Regions from separate parts of the Duganella sp. AC237 genome, predicted to be linked through region 2. Evidence: predicted binding sites of a transcription regulator. Region 2 holds the regulator's gene; the other holds the start of a gene.
What was found. The regulator LexA, encoded in region 2, represses DNA repair genes until DNA is damaged. The targets are predictions, from matches to a motif close to ACTGTATNNNNATACAGT.

Region 1 (4,209 bases), on a different contig from region 2:
AGCACCACATCGGCGGCGGCCATGCTGGCGGTCAGCGGCATGCAAATGCGGCCAGGGGTGTCGATGATGCAAAAATCGAAGTCCTTGGCGAGCTTGCGCAAGTTCTTCCTGAACCGTTTGACGTAGTCCTCGCCCTTCGTGTCCAGGTCGAACATCCTAGGATCGCGGGCGCGCACGAAAGCGACTTTATCGGTCAGATATTCGAGCGGCGTCGATGGCAACTCTTCTTCGAAAAGTTCGTAGGCCATCAAATTCGTCTGCGACTCGTCAGCCTTGGGCAAGACCAGTTCAAGGCTGCCCTGTGCATCGAGTGACACAATCAAAACGCTCTTGTCGGCGTCGGCGGCCCTGTGGGTCAAGTTGAACACAATGGTCGTTTTACCGACACTTTTCTGGTTTGTCACAGCAAGGATACTCATAGGAGCCTCTTAATTTCTGTACGTTGACTGATTTAGCATCATTATCCGGGGGCAATTATAGTCTCGCCCTACCAATGGCAACACATTTTGCTTGTCATGCTGGGAAAATACCAGCATGACAAGCACCTGATTAGAACGGAATATCAGAGTCACGCTCTGCGCCTTCAGGCTGCGGTGCTGCACGCGGTTTGTTCTTGCCTTTAGGCGCGGCCGCTGCGGGCGCTGGCGTCGCGGCTGGCGCGGCTGGAGCGCTGGCCGGGGTTTCCTGCTGGCTGTCTGCTTGTTGCTGGCTGGCGTCGCGGTTAGCACCGGCCGGGCCGCCCAGCATTTGCATTTGCTCCGCGATGATATCGGTTGCGTAGTGATCCACGCCATCCTTAACGTACTTGCGCGTTTGCAAGCGGCCTTCCACGTAGACCGACGAGCCCTTTTTCAGATACTGGCCGACGATTTCGGCAAGGCGGCCGAAGAAAGTAATACGGTGCCACTCGGTTATCTCCTTCTGTTCGCCGGTATTACGGTCCTTGTGCTGGTAGCTGGTCGCTACCGCGATATTGGCGATAGCATCGCCGCTTGGCAAGTAGCGGATATCTGGATTGCGACCGAGGTTGCCGACGATGATTACTTTGTTGACTGAGGCCATTTTGATTCTCCTTGAAAGTGAGGTTTCCGATTGGCCCCGGCCTTAACCGGGGCCGTGAACTTAATGAAGATCGAACATTTGATCGAGCTTGTAGAACAAGACAACCACAGTCGGCAGGATGATGATTGCTGCCGTAATAAATCCAAGCCAGAAACTTTTAGCATTAATGTTCATTCTTAAATCTCCGGTTACTTACGTTGACGAATTACTGTTTTTTTGCTGGTGAATCGTTTCGTCCACCATGTAATTATTATAGTTCATGACAACCCTTTTGACAACCGATTACAGTTGTCAATGCTGTCTTTTAGACACATTTTTGTTAATCGAAAAATCAATAACGATAGCTAGTTTGAATAGCCAACATATGAGCCATACGAGACCACCCGCCCCCCTTCCCTGCCGCTGGCCGCCCCCTACCCCGGTACTGCCAAGCCGGTTTTAAGAACGGATGAGCAAAGCAAACGGGGGCGGCTCAAGTCCCGACGAATGTCGGGATGCCGCCGAAGGACGGCACCCCCTGCCACGCTGGAGCATGTAGGGGCGGGTTTGGCCGGGCCGACCCCGGCCAGCCCCGATGCGACAGGCCCGGAACGTCGAGGGATCGAATCGCGGGTTTGGTGACACGGTCGCGGCGCCGGCGACGGCCTGGCGTCACCAATCGTTTTTGGTGACAACGATCGCGGACCTGGTGCGCGCCGGCGTCACCAAGAAAAGCCGCTTCACCGTTGCGCTTTTTGGTGACTGGCCAACTCCTGCAGGAGCACCGCGGCGTCACCAAGTACGTACAGTGCGGGGTTGGGGTTGGGGTTGGGGTTGGGGTTGGGGTTGGGGTTGGGGTTGGGGTTGGGGTTGGGGTTGGGGTTGGGGTTGGGGTTGGGGTTGGCTAGGCGTGGCCTGGAGGGGTGGGCGGCTTCATCGCCCAGTCGCGCAGCGACCAAGGGAGCGTAAGCGACCGCGCTCCGGAACGGGCATCCCGGTTTTTTCGCGTACGCGAAAAAAAGCCCCAGAAGTTGCTTTTAGTTCTTAAACGATCTGGCGATCAGAGCGGGCGGCGGCTCACACATAAACCACGCCCGCCCTTCCAGCGCTGGACTTGCGGCGCTATACTGCCGATACTGTACAAAAACACAGTAATTGGATTTAAGAAAATGAACCATTCCCTCCCCTCCCCCTTTGCAGACCAGTCGCCGCCCTGCGCGATCCTCGCCCCGGCGCTCGATCTGCAACCCAGCACCCGGCCCTTGCTGCAACACAAGCTATCGGCTGGATTCCCCTCCCCGGCCGCTGATTACGTAGAAAAAGGCTTGGACCTGAATGCCTTTTTGATACAGCACAAAGAAGCTTCGTTCTTCTTTGAAGTCGTGGGGGACAGCATGTCGGGCATCGGAATTCTAGGCGGCGATATCGTTCTCGTGGACCGGTCCGTGACGCCTATTCACGGACATTACGTGTTGGCGGTCATCGATGGAGACTACACACTCAAGCGGCTGCATAAGCGACAAGGCGTGATCGAGTTGCACCCGGAGAACAGCGCCTATGAGCCTATCAGGCTAATCGAAGGGCAGGAATTGCAAGTATGGGGCGTGGTGTCTGCCGTCATCAGAAAATACAGGGTGTGAAATGTCGGACCCGCACCAACAAATCTTTGCACTGGTGGACGTGAACAATATGTACGTCAGTTGCGAACGGGCCTTTAACCCAAAGCTGCAAGGGCGGCCGGTAGTCGTGCTGTCTAACAACGACGGATGCGCTGTAGCGCGCTCTAACGAGGTTAAAGCCCTGGGCGTCAAGATGGGCACTCCGTGGTTTCAGATGAAGGACTTGGCCCGCCAGCACGGCATTATTGGACTAAGCTCGAACTACTGCCTTTATGGGGACATGAGCAATCGAATCATGACCATCCTGCGCACCTACAGCCCGCACGTAGAGGTGTACTCGATAGATGAGTCCTTCCTGTCGTTGAACGGCATGGGCGGGCTTTGGGACAGCCCTACCGCGATGGGACAAGAAATACGGCAGCGCATCCTTCAATGGACTTCCTTGCCGGTGTGCGTGGGTGTGGGCGCGTCGAAGACGCAAGCCAAACTAGCCAACCACATCGCAAAGAAATTCCCGCTGTTCGATAGCGTATGCGACCTGACTACGATGTCGGCCGCCCGTATGCGTTGGCTGTTCTTGCGTATCGACGTGGGCGAAGTATGGGGAGTGGGACGCCGGATAGCTGCCAAGCTGGCCGATATGGGCATCAACACGGTGCAGGATCTGAAAGACGCCTCGCCGCGAGACATTCGCGCTCGATTCGGGGTGGTGATGGAGCGCACTTGTCAGGAACTGCGCGGCCTGTCATGCCTTGCGCTGGAAGAGATAGCGCCGCCGCGCAAAGAAATCGTGTCCTCCAAGTCGTTCGGCACAATGGCTGTAAGTCTCATGGAGCTTGAAGAAGCGGTGTCGACCTATATCGCCAGGGCGGCCGAAAAGCTGCGCGGACAACGCTCGCTCTGCGGTGCGGTGCATGTGTTTGTGCATACCAACCCATTCCGCGAACAAGACCCACAGTACAGCAATGGCTTGACCGTGCCGCTGATCGAGCCGACAGACGACAACCGTATATTGGCGGCCGCTGCGTTGCAAGGTCTGGCCCTCATCTACCGCGAGGGATTTCAGTACAAGAAAGCGGGGGTTATGCTGATGGACTTGCGCGCCAATACAATAAGCCAAGGCACGCTATTCGATCCCCAGCCGTCCCGAGAGCAATCGACACGTGTTATGGCGACGCTCGATGCGCTGAATCAGCGATTCGGTCGCGATGCTCTGCACATAGGCTCGGCCGGATTGGTGCAGCGATGGGCGATGAAGTCGGAGAATAAGACTCCGTGCTACACCACACGATGGGACGAGCTACCGAAGGTCTACGCCGTCTGAGCTTGGTGCATTGCCCATACCCGCTTGACTTGGCTGTGGGAACAGCCCGCAAGTCGCGCAGTCTCAGCGATCGTTTTTTTTGCTTCGCGCAAGGTGACAATGCGCTCATGGGTCGTCGTATCGGTTTTGCGGCCCTTGTATTTGCCATCGATCTTAGCCAGCGTCACACCTTGACGTTGCCGCTCGCGGCGCTGTTCGTACTCATCCCTCGCCATTTGTAGCGCG
Region 2 (4,209 bases):
ACGACTGGCGCTGGTACTTGCAGCGCGCCTACCAGACCACGGTGGCGATGGTGCGCGACGCGCCCGAGTACGCGCAGTTCGGGCTGATGGAGGGCGACGTCTTCCTCGACATCCTGAAAGACCTGCAGCGCGAAGGCATGACGGCCGAGGCGGCCGACATGGAAGCGATGATGAAGCGGCGCGCCGACCACTGGCGCACCCTTGCCTACCCGTTCGGCAGCGAGATGGCGTGGGACTCGACCGGCCAGGCCGAGGTCTACGCGTGGATGCGCCACTTCGGCTACACCAAGCAGGCCGACATCACGCGCGAAGTGATCCTGGGCTACGACCCGGCGATCCCGAGCTGGGGCTACAACGGCAACGCCCGCCGCTATTGGGATTTCTTATATGGCGGCAAGACCGCGCGCATCGAGCGCCAGATCCACCATTACGGCTCGACCTTGAACGCGGTGCCGCTGTTCGACGCCTACCGGGCCAACCCGAGCGACCTGCACTTGCTGCGCGTGGCCTACGGCGGGCTGCTGGGCGGCATCACCAATATCGACCGCGACGGTTTCTCGTCGGCCGCCTTCCACGCCTGGCCGGACATGATGCGCTGGGACGCCTACAGCGGCGACTACGGCATGGGCTTCTACGGCCACGCGTACGCGACCGCCACTTATGTGTTGAACGACCCGACCTTCGGGTGGCTCAGCTTTGGCGGCAACATGAAAGTGGCTAATAATGGCACGGTCCAGATCGTGCCCAAGGACAGCGCACGCACGCGCCTGTTCGTGGCGCCGGCGCGTGCCTGGATCACCCTGGAGGCGGGCAAGATCGACAGCGCCACCTACGATCCGAAGAGCGGCGCGATCACGATCGAGCTCGCAGCCGCCACCGCTGCGACGCCGGCGGCCCGTCTGCTGGTCGAGAGTCCGGGGGGCAGATTCAAGCCGCAGGGCCTAGTTGCCGAGCGCGATGGCTACAAGATTCCGCTGACGGCGGCGACCACGCGCGTGCTGTTGAAGCCACGATGAAGGTGGTTGAACGAACTTTTTTCATTTTATTTCGCTGAACACAACAAATTTCCTTGCATTGCGGGCCATACTGTACAAAAATACAGACTGTCTATATACACAGGCCCAACTGCACTCATGATCAAGCTCACCGCACGTCAGGAACAAATTCTCAATCTGATCAAGGATGCCATCGAAAACACCGGCTTCCCGCCGACGCGCGCCGAGATCGCCAACGAACTGGGCTTCAAATCCGCCAACGCGGCCGAGGAGCATCTGCAGGCGCTGGCGCGCAAGGGCGCCATCGAAATCGCCGCCGGCACCTCGCGCGGCATCCGTCTGCTGGGCGTGCACGCCGAACCGGCCACGCCGAAGGTGCCGGTGTCGCTGATGATGTCGTTGCCGCTGATCGGCCGCGTGGCCGCCGGCTCGCCGATCCTGGCGCAGGAAAACCTGGAGACGAGCTACAGCGTCGACCCGGCGATGTTCTCGTCCAAGCCGGACTACCTGCTCAAGGTGCGCGGCGAATCGATGCGCGACGCCGGCATCATGGACGGCGACCTGCTGGCGGTAAAGAAGGTCGACAGCGCCAAGAACGGCCAGATCGTCGTCGCGCGGATCGGCAACGACGTCACGGTCAAGCGCTACCGCAAGACCGGCACCCTGGTCGAGCTGCTGCCGGAGAACCCGGACTTCAAGATCATCAAGGTCGACCCGGAGGCGGACGAGTTCGCGCTGGAAGGCCTGGCGGTCGGCCTGATGCGCAGCTGGCACTAAGCCCAACCCAGGCTCTCATTCCGGGGTCAGGTCCTAATGCCGCTAAGTTAAGCTCTTAGCGGCATTTTTCTTGTAAACGACGGCCGAAAGTGTTAACTTGCCGGCACGATGCTATCAGATGCCATTTCCCTCGCTATAGACCTTCCAAGCCCGCCCGACTGGAGGCGGCTAGGCGCGCATTTACCTTACGAATGGATTGAAGGGGCGCTGGCCGCCACTGACAAGGCCAGTATCCGGTCACGGCGTCTGCCGGCGCAGCAGGTCGTTTGGCTCGTCATTTCGTTGGCTTTATACCGGCATTTATCGGTCAAGGACATCGTCGACAGCCTCGACTTGGCGCTGCCGGAACTGGCTGATCGCTGCATCACCTCCAGCGCCACGACGCAGGCGCGCCAGCGCGTTGGGGCCGAGCCACTCAAATGGCTATTCGAGAAATCGGCCCAGCAGTGGATAGGCCACGACCAAGCGCATTATTTATTCAAGGGATTGCACCTGCTGGCCATGGATGGCACGACGCTGCGCCTGGCCGACAGCGCGGCCAACCGCGAGCATTTTGGCGCGCAGAATTATCCCAACGACAAGGTGGCCAGCTATCCGCAAACGCGGGCCGTCACCTTGATGATGGCCGATACCCAGCTCATCCGCGACGCCCGCTTTGGCCGCTACAGCGTCAGCGAGATGACGCACGCCCATGACCTGCTCGCCAGCGTGCCCGACGACTCGCTCACGGTGTTCGATCGCGGCTTCTTCTCGGCGCAGTTGTTGTCCAATTTAACCACGGACGGCAACAACCGCCACTTCCTCATTCCGGCGAAAACCAATACCAAATGGACCATCGTGGAAGGCACCGACGAAGACGCATTGGTGGAAATGGCGATCTCGGCGCAGGCCAGAAAGGCGACCCCACGTTGCCCAAAACGTGGCGCGCACGAGCGGTGAAGGTGGACGACGGCGACGGCGGCAAACCGCGCCACCTGCTCACTTCGCTGACAGATCGCAAAATGATCAAACGTGCTGACTTGGCTGCCTGTTATCAGCGTCGCTGGCGCATCGAGACCAGCTACAGGGAATTGAAACAGTCCATGCTGGGATCGGCGCTGACCTTACGCAGCATGAGCGTCGAAGGCACCGAGCAAGAGATCTGGGGTGCGATGATCGCCTACAACTTGATTCGCATTGAAATGGCCAAGGCGGCATTGGAGGCCAAATGCGCGCCCACCTCGATCAGTTTCCTCCTCGCCCTGACCACCATTCAGAACGAACTGATGACGATCGGGCGAGCAACCTCGCCGGGAACCATTCCGGCCAGACTCAAACGCCTGCGCGATAGGCTGGTACTCGACCTGAAGGCGCAGCGACCCGGCCGGAAATTCGACCGGGTCGTTAAAGCGGTGGCGCAGCGATATCCAGAGAAACGACTAACTAAAAAAGCTTAACTTAGCGGCATTAGGGTCAGGTCCACCATTTCTACACGCTCTCGGCCGTACGTGCGGCCACGGGGCCTTGTTTTGGCAATAAGGCTGGGCTCGTGTAGAAATGGTGGACCTGACCCTGGAGTTGTTTAGCAGCCTTCCAGGGCGCAGGCGAAGTCGTCGAGCAGGTCGTCGGTGTCTTCGATGCCGACCGAGACGCGTATCAACGATTCGGCGATGCCCATCGAGGCGCGGCGCTCGGCACCCATCTCGTAGAAAATCGTGTGCGCGACCGGAATCACCAAGGTGCGCGTGTCGCCCAGGTTCGACGCCGGAATCGCCAGCTTGAGGCGGTTCAGGAAGTCGAAGCAGTCGATCCCATCCTTCAATTCAAAACTGAGCAGCGAACCGTGCTTGCGGAACAGTTCGCTCGAGATGCCGTGCTGCGGGTGCGATGCCAGGCCCGGATAGTGGACGGCGGCCACGCGCTCGTCCGCCTCCAGGATCTCGGCCAGCGCCAGCGCGTTGGCACTGGTGCGCTCCATGCGCAGCGCCAGGGTTTCGGCGCCGACGGCGATGTGGTGCGCCGCCTCCGGCCCCAGCGAGGCGCCGAAGTCGCGCAACCCTTTGGCGCGGATCTGCGCCAGCCCCCATTGCACCGGCGCTGCCTTCTTGTAGTTCTCGTAGATATTGGGGAATCTGGTCCAGTCGTATTCGCCGGTATCGGTCAGGCTGCCGCCCAGCGCGTTGCCGTGGCCGCCGATCGATTTGGTCAGCGCGTTGACCACCAGCCCGGCGCCGACCGACTTCGGCCGGAACAGGTACGGCGTGGTCATCGTGTTGTCGACGATGTAGAGGATGCCGCGCGCCTTGCACAGCTCGCCGATGCGCTTGAGGTCCGCCACCTGCGTGCGCGGGTTGGCTATGGTTTCGACGAACACCATGCGGGTCTGGTCGGTGATGGCGGCCTCGACGTTGGCGACGTCGGTGGCGTCGACGAACGACACGCCGACGCCCTGCGCCAT

Region 1: a site for LexA is predicted at 2,177-2,194, ahead of AC0IYS_RS00285 (LexA family protein). Genes of this name have one in related genera too.

The regions. Positions count from the first base shown of each region.
Region 1 covers NZ_CEEDEW010000001.1:49,052-53,260, forward strand. Annotated here, with positions in the region: gene AC0IYS_RS00275 (ParA family protein) at 1-419, opposite strand, end outside; gene ssb (single-stranded DNA-binding protein) at 550-1,062, opposite strand; gene AC0IYS_RS00285 (LexA family protein) at 2,211-2,681, shown strand; gene AC0IYS_RS00290 (Y-family DNA polymerase) at 2,683-3,984, shown strand; gene AC0IYS_RS00295 (recombinase family protein) at 3,972-4,209, opposite strand, start outside.
Region 2 covers NZ_CEEDEW010000003.1:5,231,075-5,235,283, forward strand. Annotated here, with positions in the region: gene AC0IYS_RS23180 (DUF5695 domain-containing protein) at 1-1,016, shown strand, start outside; gene lexA (transcriptional repressor LexA) at 1,134-1,772, shown strand; partial or broken gene AC0IYS_RS23190 (IS4 family transposase) at 1,881-3,208, shown strand; gene AC0IYS_RS23195 (cystathionine gamma-synthase family protein) at 3,334-4,209, opposite strand, start outside.